DNA from 4 places in the Rhodococcus baikonurensis genome. Region 1 is predicted to be linked to each of the others. Evidence: riboswitches for the same ligand, from Rfam matches in the RefSeq annotation. Region 1 holds a riboswitch; each other region holds the start of a gene.
The links. A riboswitch is a leader RNA that binds a small molecule or an ion and turns the genes downstream of it on or off. The one in region 1 is predicted to bind S-adenosylmethionine.
Positions count from the first base shown of each region.

Region 2: linked by a shared signal. The riboswitch ahead of ABWI03_RS23220 (LLM class flavin-dependent oxidoreductase) and the one ahead of ABWI03_RS00195 (LLM class flavin-dependent oxidoreductase) in region 1 are both predicted to bind S-adenosylmethionine.
Region 3: linked by a shared signal. The riboswitch ahead of ABWI03_RS26150 (aminotransferase class V-fold PLP-dependent enzyme) and the one ahead of ABWI03_RS00195 (LLM class flavin-dependent oxidoreductase) in region 1 are both predicted to bind S-adenosylmethionine.
Region 4: linked by a shared signal. The riboswitch ahead of ABWI03_RS14690 (bifunctional o-acetylhomoserine/o-acetylserine sulfhydrylase) and the one ahead of ABWI03_RS00195 (LLM class flavin-dependent oxidoreductase) in region 1 are both predicted to bind S-adenosylmethionine.

Region 1 covers NZ_JBEUOQ010000001.1:38,148-45,531, forward strand. Annotated here, with positions in the region: gene ABWI03_RS00175 (TetR family transcriptional regulator) at 1-161, opposite strand, end outside; gene ftsW (putative lipid II flippase FtsW) at 277-1,776, opposite strand; gene ABWI03_RS00185 (MFS transporter) at 1,878-3,239, opposite strand; gene ABWI03_RS00190 (NtaA/DmoA family FMN-dependent monooxygenase) at 3,309-4,703, opposite strand; gene ABWI03_RS00195 (LLM class flavin-dependent oxidoreductase) at 4,733-5,812, opposite strand; SAM riboswitch class I at 5,817-5,912, opposite strand; gene ABWI03_RS00200 (ABC transporter substrate-binding protein) at 6,097-7,384, opposite strand, start outside.
Region 2 covers NZ_JBEUOQ010000011.1:8,528-15,911, reverse strand. Annotated here, with positions in the region: gene ABWI03_RS23235 (hypothetical protein) at 416-649, opposite strand; gene ABWI03_RS23230 (stealth family protein) at 930-2,423, shown strand; gene ABWI03_RS23225 (NtaA/DmoA family FMN-dependent monooxygenase) at 2,475-3,842, opposite strand; gene ABWI03_RS23220 (LLM class flavin-dependent oxidoreductase) at 3,863-5,209, opposite strand; SAM riboswitch class IV at 5,192-5,305, opposite strand; gene ABWI03_RS23215 (phosphodiesterase) at 5,384-6,289, opposite strand; gene ABWI03_RS23210 (dicarboxylate/amino acid:cation symporter) at 6,629-7,384, shown strand, end outside.
Region 3 covers NZ_JBEUOQ010000014.1:24,863-32,246, forward strand. Annotated here, with positions in the region: gene ABWI03_RS26135 (S-methyl thiohydantoin desulfurase family protein) at 1-741, shown strand, start outside; gene ABWI03_RS26140 (DUF917 domain-containing protein) at 748-1,806, shown strand; gene ABWI03_RS26145 (PucR family transcriptional regulator) at 1,803-3,338, shown strand; SAM riboswitch class IV at 3,399-3,513, shown strand; gene ABWI03_RS26150 (aminotransferase class V-fold PLP-dependent enzyme) at 3,567-4,892, shown strand; gene ABWI03_RS26155 (LLM class oxidoreductase) at 5,103-5,717, shown strand; gene ABWI03_RS26160 (PaaX family transcriptional regulator C-terminal domain-containing protein) at 5,696-6,604, opposite strand; gene ABWI03_RS26165 (alpha/beta hydrolase family protein) at 6,714-7,384, shown strand, end outside.
Region 4 covers NZ_JBEUOQ010000005.1:277,641-285,024, forward strand. Annotated here, with positions in the region: gene ABWI03_RS14670 (guanyl-specific ribonuclease) at 1-268, opposite strand, end outside; gene ABWI03_RS14675 (exodeoxyribonuclease III) at 295-1,140, opposite strand; gene ABWI03_RS14680 (MFS transporter) at 1,177-2,385, opposite strand; gene ABWI03_RS14685 (NADP-dependent isocitrate dehydrogenase) at 2,516-3,739, opposite strand; SAM riboswitch class IV at 4,045-4,185, shown strand; gene ABWI03_RS14690 (bifunctional o-acetylhomoserine/o-acetylserine sulfhydrylase) at 4,329-5,654, shown strand; gene metX (homoserine O-acetyltransferase MetX) at 5,651-6,787, shown strand; gene ABWI03_RS14700 (DEAD/DEAH box helicase) at 6,906-7,384, shown strand, end outside.

The DNA.
Region 1 (7,384 bases):
ACCGATCGCATCTGCACCGCGTCGTAGCCGCCTTCGGAGGCGGATTCCATTGCAGCGTCGACAATCCGGCGAAAACGCGCTCGCTGCGACGGCGTCGTACGACGTCCGGTCACCGAGCTACGTTCGACCACCGACTGGTCTGCCTTGTCGCCACCTGCCATGTCCACAACCCTTATTAGACGTCGTCAATACCGACTCCTAATGTAGCCGCCCAACGCAATTGTCGGGTGCACGACTGCCCGCTTCCGAAGTGCCCGCCAATGGAACCGGCCGAGATCAGGAAGCGCGCCGGGGCCGATCGGATCGGCCGCGTCTACGTGGATCTTCCGACCAGTCACGCGATGGTGCGCGTCGACCCGGCGCTGGAGTCCGGCGCCGGTCGGGTTGTGGCGCACGTCGCTCCGGCCTGCGTTGACCAGTTGGGACAGGCTGAGCGCGGCGAGCAGGCGGCCGACGCCGATCAGTCTGCGGTCTCTTGGCAAGGCCGAACCGCGGCTTGCCGAAGACCAGCGGAATCCAACCGCGACCGCTGCTCTCGGACGAGGCGACGGCCTCCGGCTCGCGGAAGGCAGCGTGAGCGATCAGCCCGAACATCAGCAGGGTGGTGATCATCGACGTTCCGCCCGCCGAGATGAGCGGCAATTGCAGACCGGTCACCGGAATCAAGCCCACCACGTACGCGATGTTGATGAACGCCTGTACGACGATCAACGTCGTTGCCGTCGCCGTCATGACTTTGAGGAACGGATCGGTGGACCGCTTGGCAATCCGCAGCCCGACGATCAGTACCGCAGCAAAGAGAGCAACGACGATCAGCGCGCCGACCAGACCCAACTCTTCACCGATCACGGCAAAAATGAAGTCGTTGTGTGCTTGCGGGAGGTAGCTCCATTTGGCGTCGGACTGTCCCAGACCACGACCGAAGATGCCGCCGTTCGCCAATGCGTACTTCGCCTGGGTGCTCTGGAAGTTCAGGCCTTGCGGGTCGAGATCAGGATTGAGGAAGGCTTTGATGCGATCCGAGCGGTAACCAGCAGTAAGCCCGAGCACGAGAAACGCGACTGCGGAACCGAGTGTGAGGCTGATGAACGTCTTCATCCGGAACAGCCCGAACCACAGCACCGACATGAAGATGATGCCGATCGTGATGGTGGTTCCGAGGTCTTTCTCCAACACCACCAGGACCAGAACCAGCAGGGTCGTACCGCCGATCACCGGCAGCGCGCGATTGACGTCCATCCGCGCCTTCATGAACGACGCAACCGTCGCTGCGGACCAGATCGCCAGAGCAAGTTTGGCCAGCTCCGACGGCTGGAAGGAAATACCCGCGATCACAAACCAGCTGCGCGCACCCATCTGTTCCGAACCGATACCTGGAATCAGCACCAGGACAAGAAGAACAAGACACAGGATCAGCAGCCACGGCGACGCTCTACGCATCGTTTCGGTCGGTAAGCGCACGACCGCCACGAACATCACCAAACCGATCGCCGCGAACATGCACTGCGGCCAGAATCTGGCATAGGACGTCCCGGACAGAACATAGGACTCGACGCCCGAAGACGAGAGCACCATCAGTAGTCCGAACGCGACGATCAGCACGACCAGACCGACGATCATGTGGAAATCGAACAGCGGCCGATTCGTCCAGAGCGCCGTTCGAGCACGGAAGGGCGTCGATGTGCGGTCACGTTTGTCCGACGATCCACGGGGCGAGTTAACTGGCTCTCCACTCCCGCGACCGTTGGGCTTGTCTTCACTGCGACCGGTCACCACACAAGTATCGTCCCACGACTCCTAACCCATGGGTAACACAAGTCCCATGAGTCACACGGGCTCGGCCTTCGAACGGACTCGACAACCTACGAAATGCCTGTTCACACCCTTCGCCGACGTCTGTCTGCTACCGCTGCTGCCAACGAGAGCGTCAACATGACCACACAAACGGCCAGTGCGATACCGAGCGCACGTCCGTATCCGTCAGTCGACGATCCCAGTACACCGAGATACAACCCCGACACCGCGGCCAGCGAGATGGTCGCGGACAGGCGCTGCGACAGTTGCAGGAAACCCGCTGCCACTCCGTTCGCGCCCGTCGGTGCATATTCGAGAGTCAGAACCCGATTTGGCGCGTCGACCAAGCCGCTGGCAACTCCCGACAGCACCGCCAGGACTACCAGCACCGGGATCAGATGTTCCCGCGGAATCACATTGACCGCTACGACGTAGCCGAGGATGACGAGGATCTCGCCGACTATCGCAAAAACCACCGCACTTCGACCGAACCTGGCGACCAACCGCCATCCGAAAGCCGACGTCAGTGCCATCGCGAGTGAGCTACCGGTCATGATCAACGCCGCACTCAGCGGCGCGAAGCCCAAACCTTCGATCAGATAGAGGCTGAGCACCGCGTTGACGGCGAGGATGGATCCGAACCAGAAGAGTGCAACCGTTGTACCCAGTCGGAAGCCCCGTGAGGCGATCAACGACGGAAGCAGTACCGGCGTTCCGCCGCGGTCGGCGTACCGCCGCTCCCAGAACCAGAAGGCAACAGCAGCGCCGAACGCGCCGATCAGGAAAACCGCGGCGACAGTGACACTGGTTCGGGTCACGATGGGCCACAACAGGAGCCCGGTCGTAGTCGCCAGCAGACACAGCCCGACCGGATCGATCGACGCGCCTGATCGGGTGGTCCGATCACGGCGCAGAAAGCGAAATGCCAACATCAGAGTGATCACGGCAAACGGCACATTGAGAACGAGAAGCAACCGCCATCCGAAGTCGGCGTCGGAATACTTCAGCAGAACGCCACCGAGGATCGGTCCGGAAACGCCGGCCAGCCCACCCGCGGTGCTGTACGCGCCCAACGCCTTCGCCCGAGCCTTTCCGGACACCCGGTCGGTGATGATGCCGAGCACCTGCGAACTGATGGTGCCTGCGCCGATCCCTTGCCCCAGCCGGGCCGACACGATCATCGACGGGTCCGACGCACACGCTCCGAGGATTCCCATCACCGCGAAAATGCTCAGCCCCGACAAGAACAAGCGTCGACGCCCGACGACGTCACCGAGTCGGCCCGCCGGCACCAGGGCCAAGCCGAAAGTAAGCGAATAGCTCGCGAGGATCCACTGCACTTCGGAGGTCGACGCGCCCAGTGACGCACGGATGGACGGAACTCCGATTCCGAGCACCGCCGAATCGAGAAGAGTGGTGAAACCCGCGGCGACGCAAACGACAATCTCCCAGCGGACGGCCGAATCGAGCTTGGTGGATTCGGCCGTCGCTGTGACCGTGTGCGACAGGACCCGTTACCCCGCAGCTTCGGACGGAGCCCGACGCGTGAGCGGCGGCCGCAGACCCAGGTGCTCTCGCAGCGTCGACGTGGAGTACTCGGTGCGATACGCCCCACGCTCCTGCAACTCCGGGATCAACCAGTCGACGATCTCGTCCAACCCGGTCGGCACCAGGTACGGCGAAATGTTGAAGCCGTCCGACGCTCCGTTGCGCACCCAATGCACCAACTGGTCGGCCACCTGGCCGGGAGTGCCCGCAAAACCCGAACGCTGCGAGGTCTCGATGGCGACCTGACGCAGGGACAGGTTCTTTGCCTCCGCGAGCGCCCGCCATTCACGCGCGATCGCAATGGGGTCGTTGCCGTCCCGCGCTGAACCGCGTGTCTCGGAAACGGGGCGGGCAACCGGATCTTCTTCGGGCAGTGGACCGTCCGGGTCTCGATCGGACAGATCCTTCCCCCACACCAGTCCGACCAGAGACAGGGCAGTCTGACCGGTGAACTGGCCTTCGAGGACCCACCGCGCTTTCTCCTCGACCTCGGACTCGTTCTCCGCCAACACGATCTGTGTGCTGGGCAAGATCTTGACGTCGTCCTCCGGTCGTCCGGCTCTGCGCAACCGAGCCCGAATGTCCTCCGCGAAGTCGAGAGCGCCGTCGAAATGCGTCCCGTGTCGGGAGAATATGACATCTGCATGTGTCGCCGCGAAATCGCGTCCACTCGGCGAATCGCCCGCTTGGAAGATGACCGGATGCCCCTGGCGGCTTCGGGGAAGGGTCGGCGTCACGGAGATGTCGAACTGCGAAGTCTGCTTGCGTACGTCGCCGACGGCTCCCGGACTCGACCAGTGCTCGGACGTGCGAGAGTCCGAGATCGCGTCGTCGGCCCACGAATCCCACAGTGCCCGCGCGGTTTCGATGAACTGCCCGGCACGCTCGTAGCGTAGGGCGTGATCGAGGAAGCCACCACGACGGAAGTTCTCTCCAGTCCACGCGTTGTCGGTGGTCACCGCGTTCCAGCCAGCCCGTCCACCGGAAAGCAGATCGAGGCCGGAGAGTCGACGCGCGAGGTCGGCCGGTTCGTTGTACGTGGTGTTCTGCGTCGCGACCAACCCGATCTTGTCGGTGATACCGGCGAGTGCGGCCAACTGCGCGATGGCGTCGGGGCGGCCGGCGATATCGAGGTCGAGAATCTTGCCGTTCTGTTCGCGGAGGCGAAGGCCCTCACCGAGGAAGAAGGCGTCGAACAGGCCTCGCTCGGCGGTGAGTACCAACCGCCGAAACGTCTCGAAGTCGATCTGGGAACCACTGGCGGAATCGGACCAGATGGTGGTGTGGTTGACCCCTTGGAAGAAGACGCCGAAGTGAACGTGAGCGTCGGGTCGAGGTACGGCGGAGCGTGATGCAGTCATGGCCGAAATATCCTTAGCGCGAAGTCAAGTCAGGAGGAGTGGGCAAATCGATTTGCGGGCCGCTGCAGACCGAGGTTGCCCCTCAGGGTCGATCCCGGAACCGGGCGTCGCGTCAGCCCGGCCTTGGACAGCGCCGGAAGAACGAATTTGGCCAGCACCGGAAGGTCCTCGTCGATCACGAGAGCGTGGACATGAACCCCGTCGAGGTGCCCAGCCAACTCCCTCAGAACTACGGCCGCCTCCCCTGGATCTGCAGCGAGGAGCAGTCGTCCACTGTCGACGGCTTTCCCGTGCGAGTTCAGCTCGATCAACCGCTGCGCCGCAGACAGATTGGGCGTATCGAATGCCACATCGACCTCGACGACCACCAATGACGCGCCCTCATCGCGCGCCTTGGCGGCCGACTGTGTAACAGCCTCCACCGAATCACCGGAAACGAGAACGACATCCGCCTGGCGTGGATCGATTTCTCCGTAGCGTCCGAACACCACCAACTGACCTTGCGGCGGTCGCGGAACGATTGCGGGCCCCTTCACCGAGAACGTGTCACCCTCGAAATTGACGTAATGCAGACGATCGCGCTCGAGGAACCGTCCGCTGAGATAGTCACGGACGACGGCGTCGTCCTCCCACGAATCCCAGAGATCGGTCACGACCGTGACCGAATCCCGCTGCTCCTGCTGACGCGCCGACTCCGTTGTCACCGGAGCTCTCCCCCACGCCTTCGCCGCAGCTTCGTCTTCGACCGGAACAGCCAGCCAGCCACCGCGCCCACGGGAGGAGTAGTCGAGCGTCGCCAATTGCGAAGACGTGTGGAATGGTTCGGCGTACGTGGTCCCGACGACGGGGACCAACCCGATCGTGCTGGTCGTCGCCGCCACGTACGACGCCCGCGAGACGGCGTCGATCCGGCCGACGACGTCGCCACTCGGCGGAAGGATGGAATCGTCGAACGTCGCGAAGGTGAAGCCCGCATTCTCGGCAGCCGCGACGCGATCGCGCACGGTCTTACCCGTGAGCAGCTGATCCGGGCGGTGCGAACTTCGGCGCCAGGCGGCGGGGTGAGTGCCCTCGCCGTCCAGTTCGATACCCACGGCAAATACAGTCATGTGTCCTCCATCGGTCCTGGCGGTAGCACCCACACTGCGGTTAGGTAGCGGGTTGCTGCGGCATCATCGAGCCAGGTCTCTCAGCCACTCTGGATGGTGGATGCAATCTATGCGGGCCACACTGGACAAGTCAAATCACGCTTGACGAATCCTATTGACCTACAACCTATTTCAATTGAATCACACTGATCGAAAGGGTTGCATCGTTGATGCTGGACGTCGAAAGAGAACGAGCCCCGCCCGACTCGCGTCGGACGGGGCTCGCCTGGAGGGCAGCAGTTGATCTACTTCGCGCCCAGCCAGGCCTGGTCGAACAGCATGATTCCGGTAGCTGTGGGAACGACACCGTGAACGTTCTTCTGCCAGGCCCAGAACGATGTCAGTCCGCCGATCGGTGCGGACGGAACCGTCTCGTTCCACAGTGTCTGGATCTTGCCGATGACCGCCAGGGTCGACGAGTTGTCCTTGGCCTGTTGAAGATCTGCGATCAGCTGGTCCATCGCGGGGTTCGCGTATCCAGCAGTGTTCGCCATCGAGGTGCTGTTGGTCGTGGAGAACAATCCGAGATCGAGAATCGACTCGTACATTCCGATGCCCGCGTGCGCGAGGTCGAAATCGTGCTTGACGTAGACGTTCTGCACGATGTCGCCGGCATTGTTGGCCAAGATCAAGTTCACATCGAACCCGACGGCCTGCAACAGTGACTGCACGGCGAGACCGATCGCATGATCCTTGGGCTCACTCAGGACGGTGTAGTCGAGAGTGCCGTCGTACCCGTCGGCCTTTGCCTGATTCAGTAGTTCCTTCGCCTTCTCGGGGTCGTAGGCGATACCTGGTGTGTCAACATGCCATTGGGACGTCGGACCGAACAACTCCGAGCCCGGCAGTCCCTCACCATTTTCCACGCGCTGATCGATCAACGTGGTGTCGAGCGCGTAGCCGATAGCCTGGCGGACGCGAACATCCGAGCCCGGTCGGCCTTCACGGTTGTTGACGATCTCGGCACTACCGGCATTGAGCACGTCGATGTAGCCGGGGTAACCAGCGGACTTGGCGGAATTGATCGCCGACGTGAGGCCACGAATGTACGCGACATCGAGCTGACCGCTGTTCAACGATTCGAGATTGGCCTGCGGACCGTTGAGGGCGACCATTCGCAACTTGTCCAGCTTCGGAGCCCCGCCGTAGTAGGACGGGTTGGCCTTGAAAACTCGCTCGACGCTCGGAGTGAAGAGATCTTCGGTGAAGGGCCCGGCTCCGACAGCGGTGAACTTGTCGCCTTGCTGCGAACTCGGGGCGACGATCATCCCGTGACCGAGAGCGAGCATCGACGGGAAGCGCATCCACGGCGTCTTCAGCTTGAACACGACCGTCGTCGGATCGCTTGCCTGCGCCGATTCCACTGAAGCCAGCCAGAGCTCGGCGCCGTTGCCCTTGCCTGCGTTGTACCGATCGATACTCGCGATCACCGCGTTGGCGTCCAGGGTGGTGCCGTCGCTGAACTTCACACCGTCGCGAAGTTTCAGAGTCCAGGTGGCTCCGTCGTCAGCGGTCGCGAGCGATTCGGCAAGC
Region 2 (7,384 bases), on a different contig from region 1:
TAGTCACTGAAGTCGAACGGGTCGGGTGAACTCGCCAACGAAGCACTCCTTGCAATGAATGATTGAAACGGGTCTTCCAAAACTGGAGGGCTTTCGAAACAACAGGTCGTCCAGACCGCCTACGGCACTCGGTCTCCCACATAGTCTCACTACGTGCGTCAGAAAGTGATCACCGCTGGACGACCGATGGCAGTTGCACGAGGACATATCACCACATGTGTCGGACATATTTCGCGCCGACCCGCAAAAGGGAGGAAGTTCGCGTCGACAATCATCGCAACAAGACAATCATCGCAACAAGTAGTACTAAAGTATGATTCTCGATCGATTCAGTAACAGTAGAGGTTAAGCACAACACTCATCCGCCGATTCCTTTCACCTATTTTCATGCGATTCTCGCCCCGACGAGTTGGTGTCAGTCTTCTTCGCCGGTGATCGCCTCACACCAGTCTTCGACCTGATCGATCCCCTCTTCCGTCCATTCCGGGCTCATGTCTTCCAGTGCATCGAAGACCACCTCGCAGGTCAGCATCTCTGGTGAACCCTCCGACCCCGCCGTCTCGGCGCCTTCAGCAGAAGCTGTGGCAACTGGGCCGGCGGCCAGCGCAACAGCCATCGCGCCCGTTCCGACCATCGCTTTCACACGCATCGGTTCTCCTCCTTCACTCTCGCTTCGGTCCTCGGGGTACCCGACTCGCCCCGCCCTACCCATCGCCGTCACTCATGTCCGACTTTCGGCGCCGACGGCATAGACTGAGCTCGTCGCCACCACGCTCTCGCAGCGTCGGGGGCGACAGATACACAGCTGGATCAGAATCGGAAGGCATCCCATTACAGAATCTCCCGCTCCGCACGACATCTACTTCGTACCCCCGGAGCAGGACAGCCCCAATCCCGTGGAACCGGCGTCGGCCGCGTCACGCGCACGGATGGGTGAACTACCCGAGACTGTCCGATTCAAGAATCGTTTTGCCCTCGCGATCACGACCACCACGCCGCTCGAAGCGATGGTCGAAGATCTGCTGTTCATCCGCGACATCCTCGACGCCGCAGGAATCGAGTATCTACTCGTCCGCGGAAACGACGAGCGCCCGGTCATCGCGGTCAGCTGGACCGAACGCAAGAACCTGCGGCAGGCACTTGTCGAGGGATGCGCCAACGCACCCTTCTATTCCAAAACTGTCGACGCGAAGAAGAGCCCAGCACTCCTGGTCGCGGACGGTGCCCTGTCGAAAACCAACAAGTCACGGATCTTCCGCTTGTTCCGTCCGCGGGTTCACGTCGCAAGCGGGATGAACTACGGCGCGAACATCGGAGTTCAAATCGAATTGTGGTCGATTTCCGACGAAGAAATCGTCCTACCCGTCGAGAACTCACTGACACGACGAACCGTCCTCCCCGAAGAAGCTGTCCGAGGAACCGTCGAGCGATTCGGCCGGATCTGGCCGACTATCGAGAACATGTTCGCCGATCATGCCTCCGATATCAGCTTCGATATCGACCTTGTCTTTTCCTGGGTCGACGGCTCTTCCAAAGAGTTTCAGGCTCAGCGCGCCAAGCGGATGCAGAACTACATCGTCGGTGAGGGGGACGAATCAGAGGCGCGTTTCCGTCAGATCGACGAGCTCAAATACGCGCTACGGTCCATCCACATGTACGCGCCGTGGATCCGACGGATCTTCGTCGCAACCGATTCCGATCGTCCGGACTGGCTTGCCGACGATCCGCGAGTCACGTTCATGCCCAGCGAAAAGTTCTTCGCCGATCCAAGTGTGTTGCCTACCCATAATTCTCAAGCTGTCGAGTGCCAGCTGCACCATATTCCGGGTCTGGCAGAACACTTCCTCTACTCCAATGACGACATGTTCTTCGGTCGCCCCGTCGGCCCGGACATGTTCTTCTCCCCCGGCGGGATCAGCATGTTCATCGAGGCCGACACCAGAATCGGTTTGGGCCACAACGACAACGACCGCAGCGGGTTCGAGAATGCCGCCCGCGTCAACCGCCGACTGCTGCAGGACCGCTTCGGTCTGATGACCACCAGGCATCTGGAGCATGCAGCGACGCCACTGCGCAAGAGTGTGATGGCCGAGATGGAACGCGAGTTCGCCGAAGACTTCGCGGCAACTGCAGCAAGCACCTTCCGCGCGAGTTCCAATATCTCGGTGACCAATTCGCTGTATCACTACTACACACTGATGAGTGGACGGTCGGTGGTGCAGAAGTCCGCAGCCGTCAAATACGTCGACACGACGGTCAAGGCCGGTTTGCGCGACATGGATTCGCTGCTCGCCAAGCGCTCCATGGACTTCTTCTGCCTCAACGACGGCAGCGCTCCGGAGATCGATCTGGAACTTCGCACGCGCAAGATCACGGAGTTTCTGGAGAGCTACTACCCCATCCCGGCTCCCTGGGAAGCCTAGACGAAGCGAGGGTCCAGCCGATTTCGGCTGGGCCCTCGCCACTTCGGTCGATCAGCGTGCTGTCACATGCTCCCGCTGCACCGGAATGGGCAGACCGAGGTTGTCACGCAACGTCGTTCCTTCGTAGTCGCTGCGGAGAACACCTCGATCCTGCAGCAACGGCACCACGTCGTCGACGAACTCGTCGAGTCCCGTCGGTACGAGGTGCGAGCCGAGGATGAATCCGTCCGAACCGTCGTTGCCGACAAACGAATCGATTTTCTCGGCGACCTGCTGCGGTGTACCCACGATCGGTCCACGCTCGAACTGATCGATCACCACTTCGCGCAGATTCAACTTCTTGCTCTCCGCGACCGCGCGCAGTTTTGCGACGGTCGCGAAACGATCTTGGTGAATGAAGGCGCGCCCCTGGATGATCGGCGGAGCTTCGGGGTCCGGGGCGATGTCGGGTAGTGGTCCTTCGGGGTCGTACTTCGACAGATCGAGATTCCAGATCTGTTCGAGCAGAACCAAAGCGGTCTGGCCGGTGACCTGCTGGTCGCGAATCTCTCGGTATTTCTCGATCGCATCTGCCTCCGAGGTGCCGAGAACAAAACTCGCCGACGGCAGGATCTTGATGTCACCCGGGTCGCGTCCGGCCGCGACGGCACGTGCTTTGATATCGCGATAGAAGTCGGCCGCCTCGGGCAACTGACCGTACGGTGAGAAGATCGCGTCGGCATTGCCGGCAGCAAAATCGCGCCCCTGCGGCGACACCCCGGCCTGCAGAATAACCGGGCGCCCTTGCGGGCTACGCGGCACTGTGAATCGGCCGTTCACGTCGAAATGTGATCCATGAAAAGCGAATTCACCGGCATCCGGTCGCGCGAGAAAGCGCCCTGATGCTTTGTCGGCCACGATATCGTCACTGCGCCACGAATCCCACAGTTCACGCACCAGCGCTACGGTCTCCTCCGCACGCTCGTATCGTTGCGCACGATCCAGGTATCCGCCACGGCGAAAGTTCTGGCCGGTGAATGCGTCGAACGAGGTGACGACGTTCCAGGCGGCGCGGCCACCGGACAACTGGTCGAGCGTCGCGAATTGGCGGGCCAGTTCGTACGGCTCGTTGAACGTGGCGTTGATGGTGCCGGCCAAGCCGAGGTGTTCGGTTACTGCCGCCAACGATGCAAGGACTGTGAAGGTGTCCGGCCTACCGATGATGTCCTGATCGAATATCTGTCCCGCACGTTCACGAAGGGCGAGACCTTCGGCGAGGAAGAAGAAGTCGAACTTCCCACGCTCGGCGGTTCGAGCAGTGTGTTCGAAGGAATCGAACTCGATCTGGCTGCCCGCCTGCGGATCCCACCATGCAGTGTGATGGTTGACGCCGCCGAGGTAGGCGCCGAGGATGACCTGCTTACGCTTCTGAGAACTCATGAAAATGTATTCCTCGTCTGTCAGGCGGCCGGAGTACCGGCGGCGTAGCGGTTGGGAACGTCGATGGGTAGACCAAGTAGTCCGCGAAGATTCGTCTGCGGATACTCGGTACGGAATGCGCTGCGCCGCTGCAATTCAGGCACCAGCTCACCTGCGATCGCGTCGAGGTCGTCCACGAGGACGCCCGGCCGCAACCGGAAGCCGCCGATTCCCAACTGCTGCCACCGGAGCAGGAGATCCGCCAACTCAGCAGCGGATCCGGTGAAGGTCAGTGCGTCCGAACGGTATTCGGCGCCGGCCTGCGCGTCGAGGCGAGCGAGTCGTTCCTTCCCTGTTTCTTCGGTCGTATCGAAGAAGACGACGATGTCGGTGAAGACCCGAAGCGCTTCGCCGGTGCGCTGCACGTGTTCTTCGGCGGCTCGCACTTCACCCAGGATTGCCGTGACCTGCTCGTCGTCGAACGGCGTCACGAACACCAGGTCGGCCGTCCGCGCCGCCAGCTCGTATGCGACCCGCTGATGAGCCAATGCGGTGACGACGGGATGGCCCTGCGGCGGGCGCGGTGTAACCGACGGTCCACGAACCGAGAGGTACTTTCCTTCGAAGTCGATGTAGTGCAGCTTGTCCCGGTCGAGGAATCGACGCTGTTCGACATCGCGGATCTCGGCGTCGTCCTCCCAACTGTCCCAGAGTCTCCGGACGACGTCAGCTGCCTCCGCAGCTTCGTCGAACAGGTCGCGCACGAAGTCCGGGAGGACGCCGGAAACGATCGACTGACGGTCGGCATCGGTGAGGGCCGGGATGTCGCGACGCCCGAACTGTGCTGCCTCGGGTTCCGACACCGACACCTTCACCTGCCACCCGGCGCGACCACGCGAGGTGTAATCCAGCGTGGCAACGGCTTTGGACACGTGGAACGGCTCGGTGTGAATGGTGGTGATGGTCGGGATCAAGCCGATGTTGCTCGTGATCGGTGCCAGGCGGGCGGCCACGAGATGCGCATCGAGCCGAGCACGTACCCGATCAACCGCGTCGTCGACGGGTTCGAGTGGGTTGGCCGGCACCGAGAGACTGTCCTCGATGGTGACGAAATCGAGCAGACCGCGCTCGGCGGTCGTCACCACGTCGGTCCAATACGACGCGCTGAACAGTTCACTCGGGCGCGAGTGTGGCTCTCGCCAGGCTGCAGGGTGCCAACCGGCACCGTCCAGCGCTACGGCGAGATGCAACGGAGCAAGATGAGAGGAGGGGGTGGAGGTCATCGGCGCATACTCCTGTTCGAGAACTACTCGGGAGCGCACAGTGCCGACCGCAGAAACCGTCAGCACCTGGCTGACGGTTCTCGTGGCGACTGCCGCTTGCGACACGCACCGCGCGTGTCGCCAGGTGTGATTCCGGGGCACCCCATCGGCATGAAGGGTTGCCGTCCAGCTAGCCGGTCCTTGTTGCTGGAGCTCTGCACCTACCTCGACGGTAGTGAGTACGCGACCGCCCGGCAATCGCCCAGAACTGCGCGGGGGTGCCGGAAACCGCCTGCCACCTCAGACGATCGAGCGGCCTGCCTTTTCGCTCTCGCGGATTCGAATACCGGCAGCGCCGAGCCTGCGGGCACCCTCGGCCGCGTCGACGGGCTCACCGACCGTCACGTGCGCACCGAGTGGAACGACCGAATGAACGATTGTCTCGTCGTACACGTGCACCAGGTTGCACCCCTGAGCCCCGTCACGACCACGCTGCCCACCGACTTCCACGTTCAAGTCCTGGGTGTAACACGTCGACGACGCCACGGATACCGGAATGCCGGCAAACGTCGCCGTCGTCGAATAGTGCAGGTGCCCGGCAAGAATCGCTCGGACGTCGCTGCCACGCAATACGTCTGACAACCGGGACTGATCGCGCAACTCCACCAGAACGGCGAGATCCTGAATGCACGGAACCGGCGGATGATGCAGCGCCAGAATTGTTCCGTCGGGCGCCGACACCGCCAATTCTGCTCGTAGCCAATCCAATTGACGATCCGTGATCTCACCGTAGTGATGACCGGGAACCGACGAATCCAGGGTGATCACCCGCAGTCCGTCAAGGTCGTAGACGTTGTCGACGGGATGATCGGTGGCGTCCTCGCCCAACAGCAACGATCTGAACGTAGGGCGGTCGTCGTGATTGCCCATCGCCCAGACGACCTGCGCATCGATCTCGGCCGCCACAGGTTCCACGATGGCTTTCAATTCCGCGTATGCGTCGGGGTGCCCCTGGTCGGTCAGGTCGCCGGTGAATATCAGTGCGTCCGGGCGTGCGCCCGAGGCCACGATCCCGCTGAGCACTTCGCGCAATCTCGTCGACGCATCCACGGCGTCGTACAACTCCCCCTGAGCCACCAGATGCGTGTCACTGAGGTGCACCAGGAAATGCTTCGGACGCGGGTACTCGGCATTCCGAACGCTCATCGGTCTCTCGCTTCCGCTTGCCGACGCGTAGGCGCCGGTGCGGCACCTACTGATCGTCGAGACTAGTCAACCGACCAACAGTGACTGATCGGGGCACGCCCGACGAACACGAAGCGAACTCCCGCGACCACCCTCGGGATCGAGTAGTTGAAGCTGCGAGTAGTGTGTGGACAGTGTTGTTCCTGACCAGTCGGCGTTACGTCGACCTTCGCCTGCAGGCGAGCGCAATGTGTCCGCGCTCGCTCTGACCTGACGCGTACCAGGAAACATTTCTTCGAATCTGCCCGGCCTCTGGTGCCGCGCTGCGTTTCGCTCCCATGATTTTCGAAAGGCATAGTCATGCCCAGCTCCACCTCCACCGGCGTGCCGGAAAAGTCCACGTCCCGTTTTCCGTCCTGGGCGACGGCATTCGGACCGCAGATCGTCGCGGGTCTCGTACTCGGTGTCATCATCGGTCTCGTCGCCCGGGCAATGCCTGACGCAGCCGACGGCAACGTCAACTGGTTGGTCGGCACCGTACAGACCATCGGTTCTAGTTACGTCAAGCTGCTCACCGTTGCGGTGATCCCGCTGGTGTTCACCGCCATCGTCAGCTCGATCGCCAACCTCCGCCAGGTCGCCAATGCAGCTCGCCTGGCCGTGCAGACCTTGCTCTGGTTCGCCATCACCGCTTTCATCGCCGTGATCATCGGCATCATCGTCGGCCTGATCACCGATCCCGGTTCGCGGACCGACGTCGCCGCCGACGCTGCGAAGGAACCCAAGAGTTCGGGTTCGTGGTGGGCGTTCATCACCGGACTGGTTCCGAACAACTTCCTGGGGCTGGGCGCAAAGACTTCCGTCGCAGAGGGAGTAGCAACCACATCCCTGAGCTTCAACGTCCTGCAGCTGCTCGTCATCGCCGGCGCAATCGGTATCGCGGCGCTGAAGATCGGCCCCAAGGCTGCTCCGTTCCTCGAGTTCAACGCGTCACTGCTCGCGATCGTCCAGAAGGTCCTGTGGTGGATCATTCGCCTTGCCCCGATCGGTACGGCCGCACTGATCGCCAACGCTGTCGCCACCTACGGCTGGGATGCAATCGGCTCGCTGGGCGTA
Region 3 (7,384 bases), on a different contig from region 1:
CCTCAGCTCGAAATGGAAACCTTTTCGGTGTACGGGATTTCGGCCAGCCCGCTCGCCATGGCGAACGAGCACGACGAGGTGGCGATCTTCGAGACCGGCAGCGACAACAGCAGATTGGAAGGTCTCGCCCGCGGGGTGACGTCGAGGTTCGGTGGGATGGCGCACATCGCTCAGTACTCGATGACGGGTGCAGATGTGAAGCGCACGGCTATCCCACGAACTCTGTCATTGGCCCTGACCATCGGTCGGTCCATCAGGGCTTCGCGTGAGCAGCGGGTGGACCCCGTCCAGGCGCTGGTGGACAGTCTGTCCGACACGCTCTACGGATACGGGCGAGTTCTCTTTCACGGCAAGGTGATCGATGTCGACCGGCGAACCGATGAGGGGTTCGCTCGGGGTTCGGTGCGGATCGCCGGCGTCGGAGACGAAGAGCTGGAAGTCCAGTTCCAGAACGAGAATCTGATCGCCCTGCATTCCGGAGTACTGCATTCTGGGGTACTGCAATCCGGAGTGCTGGTGGCCATCGTGCCTGACTTGATCTGCATCGTCGAGGCCGACACTGCCGAACCCATCACCACCGAGGGCTTGCGGTACGGGCAGCGCGTCGCGGTCATCGGGATCGCGACTCCACCCATCATGAGAACACCCGAGGCACTGGCGGTCTTCGGTCCGGCGAGTTTCGGACTCGATCGGCCGTTCCGGCCGGTGGAGACGCTCGAGCAACCCGTGCTGGCAGAATAACGAGCCGTGAGCAGCCTGCACGCGGTCCGGGAGGCCGACCTCGACGCGATCGCAGCGGGGGCGGTGGTCTTGGGCTGCGGCGGGGGCGGCGATCCACGCCTGTTCGTGGAGATGCTTCGTCCACTCATTGCGTCCACTTCGGTAGAGGTCGTCGCGCCGGAGAAGTTGCCCGACGGGGCACTGGTCATGCCGCTGGGAATCGTCGGATCGGCTCTGGCTTTGGAGGAGCAATTGCCATCCGGGCGTGAGTTTTCCGATACTGCAGCAGCTTTGACTCGGTGGACCGGGAAGCGTCCGACCGCAGTGATGACGTTCGAAGGCGGTGGACTCAACGCTCTTTCCGGCATTGCGGCGGCGCTGGCGTTGGGAGTTCCCGTCGTCGACGCGGACCTGCTCGGTCGGGCGATGCCGCGGCTCGATCACTTCTCTCTCGCCGCAGCCGGATTGGAATTGTGCCCGGTCACCCTCGCCCAGCCAGGCGGCCTGATCACCGTTATTGACGGAGTGGATGTGCTGGGCGCCGAGGTAGCAGTGCGCTCTCTGATCGGGCGAACCAGCGGTTGGGGCGCTCTGGCGATCGCGTCGATCGATGCGCGGACCGTGCGGGAGGCCTGTATTCCGGGAACTCTCTCCCGAGCGCACGAACTGGGGCAGCATATCGGTGCCCTCGGCAGTTGGCAGGAGATCGCCGGAAGCGCCGGAGCGCGGGTGCTGGGGACAGGCCGAGTGCGTGCGGTGCGTCGTAGCCGCCCGGGCGCAGACGATCGTCGAGGCAACGTGATTCTCGAACACGATTCTGCGGTGATGCGAGTCGAATTCGAGAGTGAATTCCTGACCGTCGCGTTGGATGGCGAGATGATCGCAACATGCCCGGACATCGTGACGCTGCTCGACGTCCGGACCGGTGCCTTCGTCTCGTGTGAATCCGTGCACCAGGGTCAGGATGTAGCTGTCTTGGTCCTGCCCGGCCCACCGTGGTGGGCGGACGAGGTGGGCAGATTGAAGGTTGTCGGCCCGCGGGCGTTCGGAATCGACCATGACGCGGTGCTGATGGAGGCGCGATGAGCGCGAGTGTTTCGGCGTTGCTGAACAACCCGGTCTTTGTCGGGTTGTATCGACTCGCGGGCGAGGGCGACCCCGTCGTCACGACAGTGGGGGCACTCACCGGCGAATCGGCACAGTCGGCGGAGGCAGTGTCGGGTGCGGCGGGTTCGGGATCGGTTCTGGTGATTCTCGATCGAATCGATGTGGGGGAGTGGAGATTCGATGCGCTCCTTCGACGCACGGCAGCGACCGGGTGCCAGGTAGTCGCTGTTCACAGCACTGCGGCCGGGGATGTGAGTCTCTCGTTGCTCGCGGATCGGCTCGGGCTGGTGGTGCTCGGGGTCTCCGACCCTTGGCAGTTCAGCGTGGATCTTCGTGATCTTCTCTCGAATTCGCGTGCGGTGATGGCTGACGCAGTACTGCGGGCGACACACGCGGGCCAACGAGCCGGCGGAAGCGTCGAGAATCTTCTGTCGGTGTTACTGAACACCTTTCAGCGTTCGTTCATTCTCCTGGACTCGTCCGGACGTCCGCTGACGGGCGCTGAGCTCTTGTCAGAGGCTGATCGAGCAGGCGCGGGTACTTTGTCGGGTCGTGGGGCACCGACCACCGTCGAGTTGGACTCCGGTGGGGTCCTGATCGCGTGCCCGGTGATGTCCGGCGCGGCCAGAGAGCCCTGGCTGGCTGTACTGCTTCCGGTGCGACAGAGCGTCGAAGAGGCCTCTCTCTCAGTGGTTCTCGACGTTGCCTCGTTGGCTGTCGGGCACCGCCTGGCCGTTGCACGCATGGTCGACGAGCGTGAAGCGCGCCGGCGCAGCGCGTTGCTCGGTGAACTGATCGACACGTCCGCAGACGCCACACCCGGACTGCTCCGGCGCGCACTCGACGCGGGTTGGGTGCTGGACGGATGGCACATCGGCATCAAAGTCCTGGCGGTGGGTGAGGTCGACCTGGTCGCCAGGCGCAGTGAAGTTGCAGACGCCCTCGCCGCCGAGGGGATCGACGCCACTGTCGTCGAACAGGCTGACGGCTGGGCGGCGTGGACGACTCTGCCAGGTGAGCCGCGTCCGGAGGCGATCACCAGGATTGCCGAGAGTATTCGTGCAGGTCAAGCCCGATTGGGGCCCACCATGGAGACATGGGTGGGAGTGGGACGCGCGCACGATGGGCCAGCCGGAATCGGAGCGTCTCTGTCGGAGGCGGGGGATGCCTCTCGGCTCGCCGGTTCCCGGTCGCAAACGGGCCGATTCCTGCACGTGGACCGGCTGGGGTTGGCGCAGTTGCTACTGGCGTGGACGCGAACCGACACGTTTCAGCCCGCGGCCGCGGCACTGCTCGCGCCGCTACGAGATGCGAGTGGGGAGTTGCTGGAGACGCTCTCGACGTACCTCGACGAAGAATCGTCTCTGGCTCATACCGCCACTCGAATGGGCTTGCACCGCAACACCGTATCGAGTCGTATCGATCGAATTCAGCGACTTCTCTCGGTGGATCTGGCCGATCCGGAAACCAGGCTTGCGCTCCACCTCGCCTGTCGGACGATCGCGCCGTGACGACGGTCTTCCCAGCTTCGTCTTGACAAGCACGGGAGGTTCCTGCCATCCTCGTTGCCAGGTCACGAGTACCAGTGTTCAGCCCCGGCTTGCTGGTCGGCAACCCTCCTCCGCGGTGGGGTGCTCCGGGTGACGACCCGGCTGCGTTCGAAAACGAATGCGGCAAGCGCGGACTCTTCCGGGGCCATCTCCCGACGAACGAGTCCTTGAACGTGAGGATTGTCTTCGATGACTGCTGTATTGAGTGCCGACACCTGCTGCACCGCTCCGATCGCCAAGGTTTCGGGTGCCGACCTGCAGGTTCCGCTGGTTCAGGGCGGCGAATGCTCCTACGCCAACTTCGACTACGCCGCGAGCGCGCCGGCATTGGCCCAGGTCACCGACCGTATCGCCGAGTTGTTGCCGACGTACGCCAGTGTTCACCGCGGTGCCGGCTACGCGTCCCGGATCTCCACGCTCACCTACGAGAACGCTCGTGAATCCGTTGCCCGTTTCGTGAACTGTGCCGACGATCAGGTCGTCGTCTTCACGCGGAACACCACTGATTCGCTGAACTTGCTGGCCCAGTGCGTCCCCGGCAGCACCGTTGTCCTCGACGTCGAGCATCACGCAAACCTGTTGCCGTGGAACGACGCTCGTATCGTCACCGCTGCAGACACCATCGAAGAGACGATCGAGCGGCTGATCGGTGAACTGTGCACCAAGCCTGCTGCGCTGCTCGCAATCACCGGCGCCTCCAACGTGACCGGCGAGATCCTGCCGATTGCACGCTTGGCCGACATCGCGCACCGTTGCGGCGCACGTATTCTCGTCGACGCTGCTCAGTTGGCTCCCCACCGTCGCATCGACCTGCAGGAATGCGGCGTCGACTACGCGGCGTTCTCGGGCCACAAGCTCTACGCGCCGTTCGGCGCCGGCGTACTGGTCGGACGCCGTGACTGGCTCGACGAAGCTCAGCCGTACCTCGCCGGCGGAGGCGCCGTGCGTGAGGTGACCGTCGAGTCCACCGAATGGGCTTGCGCGCCTGCACGTCATGAGGCCGGTTCCCCCAACGTGCTCGGTGCGGCAGCAATCGCGACCGCATGCGAAACCCTGCACGCCCTGGACTTCGACGTCATCGCCGAGCATGAGAAGGCACTCACCGCACAGCTCACCTACGGATTATCCGCCATCGAGGGAGTCTCGTTGGTGCGACTGTGGAACGACGCACCGGACGCCGTCGGAATCGTCACCTTCACCGTCGACGGATTCGAAGCCGGCGAGATCGCCGCATTCCTGTCCGCAGAACACGGCATCGGAGTTCGCGACGGTCGCTTCTGCGCACACCCGGTTCTCGCGCGCCTCGGTCTCTCCGGCGGCGCCGTCCGCGCCAGCCTCGGGCTCGGTAGCAGTTCGGACGACGTGACGCGCTTGGTCGACGCCGTGAACATCCTGGTTTCGAATCAGCGTGATTGGAAGTACGCGAAGACGGCCGGAGCGTGGAACCCCGTGCCCGAGACCCGCCCCTTCCTCGGAGCTGCCGACGACAACGCCGGCGCAGCCGAGTGCGTCTGAGCTGAGCTCGGTCCCCGAAAACTCGAATGGACAACTAGCATGGCAGCCATGGCACCAGCGGATTTTCCCGCCACCCCTTCGAGAGTGAGCATCACTCTCGGTCAGTGGTGCCGTCGTCATGTCGATCTGTGCCGTACCTCGTCAGGAATGTGTTCGAGCTGACGATTCGTCTCGCTCATCCCACACTTTTCTGATTTTCGGAGGTCGCACATGTCTTCACTCGCTTCGCATTCTCTGCACGTGGCGGTCGAGTTGACCGGATCCGGTCACCATCCGGCCGCTGAGGGCGCACCAGGAAACCTGCCGATCATCGGCGGCGACTACTGGGTTGACCTCACCGAGAGCGACAGGGCTCTCGATTTGGCTTCATTCCCTACCAATGTGGTTCGGATTCGCGCTGCGGATCTGCGTGAGGCGCAGCTCGAACGCGCACGGATCCGTGCTGTTGTCGCCGAAGAAGGCCGCGATCCCGACAGCGTCGCAGTGTTGGTCGATCTCGAGATTCTGATCGCACCGGAAGCTCGCTCCGCCCGAAAAGAGCTTGCACAGTTGGACAGTGCGTTGACTGCTCCGCGGGTCCCGGTTTCGCTTCACTACGTCGGAACACCCTCCGGGCTCGGCAGTTTGATCGCCGATATCCGAGCTGCCGAGGTCGCCGACGGCGTTACGCTGCTCCCCCTCGCCTTGCCCCGCACACTCGAACATCTGGTGGACAGCACCATTCCGTGGCTCCAGGATCGCGGACTTGTCACACCGTCCACCGCAGTCGACGAAGTGCTCGGTCGTTTCGGACTGCCGCCCCGTCAGCGCACGCTCGCGTCCTGATCACCGATCGCATCTGCGTACAGGTGGAACAGCGACGGTAATTCGTCTGCACCGTCCACCTGTGCCAGAAGCGCCCAGCACTGTGCCGTGACGAAGCGCGCCCGCGTGCCGATCCAGTTGGTGGGCAGCAGTTCCGGCGGCAGCAGAGGGTCCGGCTCCATGGCTCGCGTGAATTCCGCCGCGAGTTCGATGGTCATCGTGACAGCATCGGTGCCCGGAGTGTTCTGCAGTTTCTCCAGGCGCACAGTCGCTACGTCGAGCAGCCGTTCGTATCCGGCTGCGATCTCGTCCAGCGGCCACAACTGTGCGGCAATTTTCACGGGGTCTTCGAGCCTGCCCACTTTCAGATCCCGAGTGGTGAGAGAAGACAGGTGCTGTTCGACGTCGAGTTCGGCGGCCGCATCGAGAACGTACGGTTCCCAGGCGTGCGGCGAGACGTACAGACCGCCCTGGACGAGCGCGCCGCCGAGGTATACGACCCTGGTGCGCAGCGCATCTCGCGCTTTCCGTGACGACTCCGGAATTGCGAATCCGACCAGATGCCAATACCCGTCCCACGGTGTCGCAGTGTTGCGATCTTGTTGATAGGCCAGTCGAACGAATTCGACGTCGGGTTCCATCTCGCGCACGGCTTTCGGCGTTGCTCGTAGCGTGGCCTGCCGCCCGCGACCTTCCTGAGTGAACTTCCCCTCGGTGACCAACCGCTTGATGCACAGCCGAACCTGTTGATCTGTTTTGTCGAGGGCGTCGGCGGTGGCATAGAGGGTGCGCCCGTCGACAGTTCCGTCCGTGCGCAGTAGACCCTCGATCAAGATCCTCGTGGGCACATCGACGTCCCTGTCCGTCATTGCCGTGTCCTTTCCTTGCCTCTCGACATCTTCGCCCATAACTGTACTATCGAATGCAATACGATCGTTTCAAATTCGTACGTTAGGCGGGAAGATGGCAGTGGGATCGGTGAGTGAGAGGAAGAGTGGCCATCGTTTACGCAGGTGGATGGTTACTTCCCTGGCAGTGGTCGTTGTTCTGATCGTGGGTCTGGTGGGCTGGACGCTGTACCAGAACACCTATGACATCCGTGAGGAAAAAGTGACGATCTCCGGGGGATCGGTGCCGCTCCAGGGAGTCCTTGCACTGCCCGAACACGGTGACGGTCCCTTCGGGCTCGTGGTTTTCGTCCACGGAGACGGGCCGGTCGATGCAACACACGAGACCTTTTACAGGCCGGTCTGGGAGGCGTTCGCCAAGGCCGGGTACGCGTCACTCTCCTGGGACAAGCCGGGGGTGAATGGGGCACCGGGCAATTGGCTCGATCAGAGCATGGACGATCGGGCGGCGGAAACGGAAGCGGCAATCGAGTGGGCACGGGGCCGTTCGGACGTCGATCCGTCTCGTATCGGTCTGTGGGGTGCGAGCCAGGCAGGGTGGGTGATGCCCAAGGTGGTGAACCTCGATCCGGACGTAGCGTTCGTCATTGCCGTGGGTCCGGCAATCAACTGGCTCCAACAAGGCGAATTCAATACTCTTGCCGAACTTTCCGAGAGAAATGCGTCGGCCGACGAATTCGAGAAAGCGCGGGTCGATCGTGCGAAGAACTTGGATCAGTTGGCCCGTGATGCAACGTTCGGCGATCTCGTGGCCTCCGGCGAGGCCGACGGTCTCACCGA
Region 4 (7,384 bases), on a different contig from region 1:
CGCTGCTTGCCTGCTGCGTTGACTTGGCAGCGGAACTCGACGGCTCGGAACTCGACGGCTCGGAACTCGACGGCGCAGCCTTGGTAGTTGCACCCGGTTTGGCTCGAGCACTCGAAGGCTGGACACTCGCGGACTTCGTAACCGACGACGATGACGCCGAAGATGCCGAACTGTCGGAGTCCCGCGAAGACAGGGTGACCGCCAGCACGAGTGCCACCACCGCCACGACAACCGTGATGATGGCGTTGCGCGTCTTTGCGCTCGGCATTTTCAGACCTTCAGGCATGCGCGTCCCTACCGGTACGAGACGGTGACAGGTGCGTGATCCGACCATCGGAGGTCGTAGGACTCAGCGCGTTCGACGACCGCGACCTTGGCCCGCTCGGCGTATCCGCGGGTGGCAACCTGGTAGTCGATACGCCAACCCGAATCGTTGTCGAAGGCCTTGCCGCGGTACGACCACCACGAGTACGGACCGTCGACACCCGGATGGAGGGTGCGGAAGACATCGACCCACGCGGAATCTTCGGCGAACAGCAGATCCATCCAGGCGCGCTCCTCGGGAAGGAATCCCGAAGACTTCTTGTTGGTCTTCCAGTTCTTGAGGTCGAGTTCGGTGTGCGCGATGTTCCAATCGCCACTGACCACCACGTGACGATCGGCAGCCTCGGCCGCCGCAGCGGTGGTAGCGAGGTGAACTGCGAAGGACGCCATGAACCGCTCCTTCTCCTCCTGCTTCGGCGTGAGCGCCTCACCGGACGGCAGGTACAGGCTCGCGACGGTCAGATCCGCGAAGTCGGCTTCGATGTATCGGCCGGCGTCGAGAAACTCGTCGTCCCCGTGGCCGATCCGCACCGCGTCAGGCTCGGTACGTGAGAGCACCGCGACTCCGTTTCGTCCCTTCGCAGACGGCTCGGCGGAGACCAGGAACCATCCGTTGCCGAGCGCTGGTTCGAGAGTCTCGCGAAGCTGATCGTCCGACGCACGCGTTTCCTGAAGGCAGATGAAATCCGCCGACGTCTTCTCCAGCCAGTCGAGCATGCCCTTGCGGGCCGCTGCTCGAACGCCGTTGACGTTCACGGACGTGATGGTGTGGGGCGCAAGAATGTGGGAGTCAGCAGTTTGTGGCACGGCAAGCACCGTAGCCGATTCCACCGACGCGGATGGGCTCCCAGGTCAGCGCACGGCCCTACGCTGCAGAATCACCGCAACCGCCAGCACGACGAGACCTGCGACGGCCAGCAACGACCCAACTGCCGCCGGCGCGGTGTACCCGTAACCAGCCGCGATGACGACGCCGCCGATCCACGCTCCGAAGGCATTGGCGATGTTCAGCGCGGCGTGATTGAGAGAGGCAGCCAAGGTCTGAGCGTCCTCGGCGACATCCATCAACCGTGTCTGGAGGCCGGGAACCATCGAGGACCCGGCGAGCCCGATGAGGAAGACGAAGACAAGCGCCGTGTACGGATTGCGCACGGCGATCACGAAGACCGCGAGAATCACCACGAGGGATCCCATCGACAGGAACAAACCCTTCATCAGTGCGCGATCCGCGAGGTATCCGCCGACGAAGTTGCCGGCCACCATGCCCAGTCCGTACAGCATGAGTGCGAGGGGAATGAACGAAGCGCCGAGCCCGGACACGTCGGTGAGAGTCGTACTGATGTAGGTGTAAACGGCAAACATGCCGCCGAATCCGACCATGCCCACGATCAAGGTCATCCACACCTGAACGCGGCCGAGCGCTCCGAGTTCGGTGATCGGATTCGTCACCGGCATACCGTCCAAACGCGGTATCCAGACGAACAGCGAAGCAACCGTTGCCACCCCGATTACGGCGACCAAGGCGAAGGCGCTGCGCCAGCCGAGTGCCTGGCCGATCCAGGCCGCGACCGGCACCCCGATCACGTTGGCCACGGAAAGGCCCATCATCACCATGGCCACGGCCTTCGCGCGTTTTCCCGGTTCGGCCAGGTGAGCTGCGACCAGTGCGGCGACTCCGAAGTAGGCGCCGTGCGGCAATCCGGCGACGAAGCGAGCCATCATCAGCGTCGTGTAGGAGGGCGCGAAAACCGAAGCGGCATTGCCGACGGTGAAAGCGACCATGAGTGCGATCAACAGCGTGCGGCGCGGTACTCGTGCGGTGAGTGCGGCGATCAGCGGAGCGCCGACGACAACGCCGAGCGCGTATGCGGAGATCACGTGGCCCGCGACGGGTTCCGAGACGCCGAGCCCGGATGCCATTTCCGGGAGCAATCCCATGGCGACGAACTCGGTGGTGCCGATACCGAAACCGCCGAGGGCGAGAGCGAGCATCGCCGGACCTCTGGTGGAACGAACCCCGGGAGTCGAGGTGTCAGAACGGGAGAGGGTAGACGAAGTCACTGATCAATTGTGGTCTCACATCTGGTTGAACTTCCAAGTGAGAGCGGGTGAGTTCACTCACGTGAGACCACGAACACAAATGGGACGCCCGGTTTCCCGGACGTCCCATCTGAAAGGTGAAGCGGTGAATCTACTTCGCGGCCATGGCCTTCTGCAGGTTCACGTCGAGTGCGCCGAGGAACTCCTCGGTGGTCAGGTAGCCCTGATCGCCGCCGACCAGCATCGAGAGGTCCTTGGTCATCTGGCCGCTTTCGACGGTCTTGATGACAACGTCTTCGAGCGCCTGCGCGAAGCCGATGACCTCAGGGGTGCTGTCGAGCTTGCCACGATGCTCGAGCCCGCGGGTCCACGCGAAGATGGACGCGATCGGGTTGGTCGAGGTGGGCTTGCCCTGCTGGTGCTGACGGTAGTGACGCGTCACGGTGCCGTGAGCAGCCTCTGCCTCACAGGTCTTTCCGTCCGGTGTCAGCAGAACCGACGTCATGAGGCCGAGCGAGCCGAAGCCCTGGGCCACGGTGTCGGACTGGACGTCGCCGTCGTAGTTCTTGCATGCCCAGACGTAGCCGCCCTCCCACTTGAGTGCGGAAGCGACCATGTCGTCGATGAGGCGGTGCTCGTAGGTCAGACCTGCGGCATCGAACTCAGCCTTGAACTCGGTCTCGTAGACGTGCTGGAAGATGTCCTTGAAGGCACCGTCGTACGCCTTGAGAATGGTGTTCTTGGTGGACAGGTACACCGGGTAGTTCTGCTGCAGTCCGTAGGTGAGCGACGCGCGAGCGAAGTCACGGATGGACGTGGTGAAGTTGTACTGCCCCTGGACGACGCCGCCCTCTTCGGGGAAGTTGACCAGTTCGTGCTCGATCGGTGCGCTGCCGTCCTCAGGCGTGTAGGTGATCATCACCTTGCCGGGGCCGGGGACCTTGAAGTCTGTGGCGCGGTACTGGTCGCCGAATGCGTGACGGCCGATGATGATCGGCTTGGTCCAGCCCGGAACGAGTCGCGGAACGTTGGAGATGATGATCGGTGCGCGGAAGATCGTGCCGCCGAGAATGTTGCGGATCGTTCCGTTCGGGGAACGCCACATCTTCTTGAGACCGAATTCCTCGACACGTGCCTCGTCCGGCGTGATCGTGGCGCATTTGACGCCGACGCCGTGCTTCTGGATCGCGTGCGCTGCGTCGATGGTGACCTGGTCGTCGGTCTCGTCGCGGTACTCGATACCGAGGTCGTAGTACTCGAGGTTCACATCGAGATACGGATGGATCAACTTGTCTTTGATGAACTGCCAGATAATGCGCGTCATCTCATCGCCGTCGAGTTCGACGACGGTGCCCTCAACCTTGATTTTGGACATGGGTGCTTCGCGTCCTCCTAGGAAGTTTCCCTGGTTACACGGTTGCGGTCACACTTTGTGAGTGGGTCCGCGAACGGTTCGATTATCAAACCTAGACGGTGTGGACTGATCTCGGGAGATGAGTCCCAAACAAGACAAGCGTACTGCTAACCCGTGAGGCTGCAACCGGCAGGTCCACCCACCGGTCTCTACTCGCGAGTAACTTTTGCCTGCTAGTGGGCTGCGTCGCTCTGTCTCGCGTGCGGTCGCGGCTCACATTTCGCCCCGTGTCAGGACTGCGCTCACTTCCCGGTAGAATCCGACTTGGTCATGAGTGCCAGCGTCAAGCCCCGGCTCGCTGGACGGCAACCCTCCAACCGCGGTGGGGTGCCCCGGGTGATGACCAGGTTTCCCGACGTGGATCTGCTCACGCAGTTCCACCGCAATTCGGGTGACAAGCGCGGGTCCGACAGGGACGGACCCCAGACCGGGCCGAGCCCCACGGAGGTAACTCAGTATGTGTCGCACTTGTAGATAGACCCCAGCACGGGGCGGCGATCCTTCGCCCCCGTCCGACATCTATCCGTCAGACCACTGGAGTGAACAAATCATGACCGACAACACAGCCGACGCCGCAGCAACTTCTGATCCGACCGCCAACTGGTCGTTCGAGACAAAGCAGGTGCACGCCGGGCAAACAGCGGACACCGCCACCAATGCGCGCGCTCTGCCGATCTACCAGACCACCAGCTACGTCTTCGACAGCACCGATCACGCTGCGGCACTGTTCGGCCTCGCCGAGCCGGGCAACATCTACACGCGGATCATGAATCCCACACAGGACGCCGTCGAGCAGCGCATCGCCGCCCTCGAAGGCGGAGTCGCCGCACTCCTGCTGTCCTCGGGTCAGGCTGCCGAGACCATCGCGATCCTCAACATTGCCGAGGCCGGCGACCACATCGTCTCCAGCCCGTACCTGTACGGCGGCACGTACAACCTCCTGCATTACACGCTTCGCAAGCTGGGCATCGAAGTCACGTTCGTCGAGGATCCCGACGATCTCGAGCAATGGCGCGACGCCATTCGCCCGAACACGAAGGCCTTCTACGGCGAGACGATCGCCAATCCCAAGAACCACATCCTCGATCTCCCAGGAATCTCGTCGTTGGCCCACGAGAACGGTCTCCCGTTGATCGTGGACAACACCGTTGCGACGCCGTACCTGCTCCGCCCACTCGAGCACGGCGCCGACATCGTCGTTCACTCCGCCACCAAATACCTTGGCGGACACGGCACAGCAATCGCCGGCGTCATCGTCGACGGTGGCACCTTCGACTGGACGCAGGGTCGCCACACGAACTTCACGACGCCTGATCCCAGCTACCACGGCGTCACCTTCGCAGACCTCGGCGCGCCGGCATTTGCACTCAAGGCGCGCGTCCAGCTGCTGCGTGATCTCGGCTCCGCCGTGGCGCCCTTCAACGCGTTCCTCATCGCGCAGGGCATCGAAACCTTGAGCCTGCGCATCGAGCGTCACGTGTCCAATGCACAAAAGGTCGCCGAATTCCTCGACGGCCACGGCGAGGTGGCCTCCGTTTCCTACGCGGGACTCCCGTCCTCACCATGGTTCGAACGCGGAAAGCAGCTGACGCCCAAGGGAACCGGCGCCATCGTCACCTTCGAACTGCCCGGCGGTATCGATGCGGGCAAGACGTTCGTCAACGCCCTGACGCTGCACAGCCACGTCGCCAACATCGGTGACGTTCGCTCACTCGTCATCCACCCTGCCTCGACGACGCATTCGCAGCTCACCCCCGAAGAGCAGCTAGCCTCCGGTGTCACACCCGGGCTCGTCCGCCTCGCGGTCGGAATCGAAGGAATCGACGACATCCTCGCCGATCTCACCGTCGGCCTGGCTGCGGTGGCAAACTCGTGACCGTGAACGAATTGGAGCCCAGGATCGACCTCCTCCCCCCGCCCGACGGCCAGGTGGGGTTCGTCGACATCGGTGCCTTGGAACTCGAGAGCGGCGCGGTACTCCCATCGGTTTCGCTCGCCGTTCAGCGGTGGGGTGAGCTGTCCCCGAACCGCGACAACGTCGTACTCGTCGAGCACGCACTGACCGGAGACTCACACGTCACCGGACCGATCTCCGCAAATCAGCCCTCCCCCGGCTGGTGGAACGGAATGGTCGGCGCCGGCGAACCGATCGACACGGGCGAATGGTGCGTCATCGCAACCAATGTCCTCGGTGGTTGTCGCGGCACGACCGGTCCCAGTTCGCTGGCCGACGACGGCAAGCCGTGGGGCAGCAGGTTCCCGGAGATTTCCATCCGGGATCAGATCGCAGCGGAGAAGAAGCTCGTCGATCTTCTCGGGATCGACCAGTTGGCCTCGGTAGTCGGCGGATCCATGGGCGGCATGCGCACGCTCGAATGGGCAGTAACCTACCCGGACAGCATTCGCTCCGCGTTGGTGCTCGCAACCGGTTCACGGGCCACTGCGGATCAGATCGGCACCCAGACGACGCAGATCGCTGCCATCGTGTCCGACCCGGACTGGCAGGGCGGTGACTACCACGGAACGGGGCGGGTACCTCGCGCCGGACTCGGCATCGCCCGTCGCATCGCGCACCTGACGTACCGCACCGAGTCCGAACTGGACGCGCGCTTCGAGAACTCTGCTCAGAACGACGAAAACCCTTGGAACGGTGGACGATACGCCGTCCAGAGCTACCTGGAACATCAGGCAGACAAGCTCGTCGACCGCTTCGACCCGAGCACGTACGTCCTCCTGACCGAGGCCATGAACCGGCACGACATCGGTCGTGGACGCGGCGGCGTTGCGGCGGCGTTGGCATCGATCACAGCGCCGGTCGTCGTGGGCGGCGTGGACTCGGATCGGCTGTATCCCCTTCGTTTGCAGGAGGAGATCGCCGACGGCATTTCCACGTGCTCCGGCCTCGAGATCCTCAAGTCCAAGGACGGCCACGACGGCTTCCTGACGGAGGCGGACGCTGTCGCCGGACTGCTGCGCCGAACGATGGAGTTCGCACGCACGGCCCGCTGATCCGGCACAGAGCCACATTTTCAGGATCCGTCAATGTCGGGAAAACCACAGCTGATCTGCAGGTTTTCCCGACATTTTCATTGGCGTACCCGAGCTGGCGCGGCTAGCATCGGCGAACGTGAATCAGCCATGCTCGACGCGCCTGCAGGCTACGTACATTCCCGAGCACATGTCGTTCGCGTTCTGGGGTGATGCAGACCCGGAAGCGCGACTGGCGGAGCTGGGGATGCCGACCGGGTCGCCGGGCATCTGCCGCCTCGCGATCCCGGTCGACGAGTCGATCGCAGCAACCGACGTCGAAGCGCAACTGCTCGACCTCGCCACCGCGATCGACGCCCTGCACACCCTCGATGCACGTCGCGACGACCTCGGACCGTCGTTGCTCGCATGGAAGCGCGTCGTCGACACCGGCGCACATGACATTCCGACCGCAGCGCATGCCGCGATCGAGCGCGACGACACGAAAATCAGAAGCGCCCGGTCCACGGTGCGATTATTCACGCAAGCGCGCGTGGCAATCGAGAGTCTTCGCCGAGCACAGATTCAGGCGACATTGCGCCCGTATCAAGTGCACGGAGTTGCCTGGTTGACTGCGCT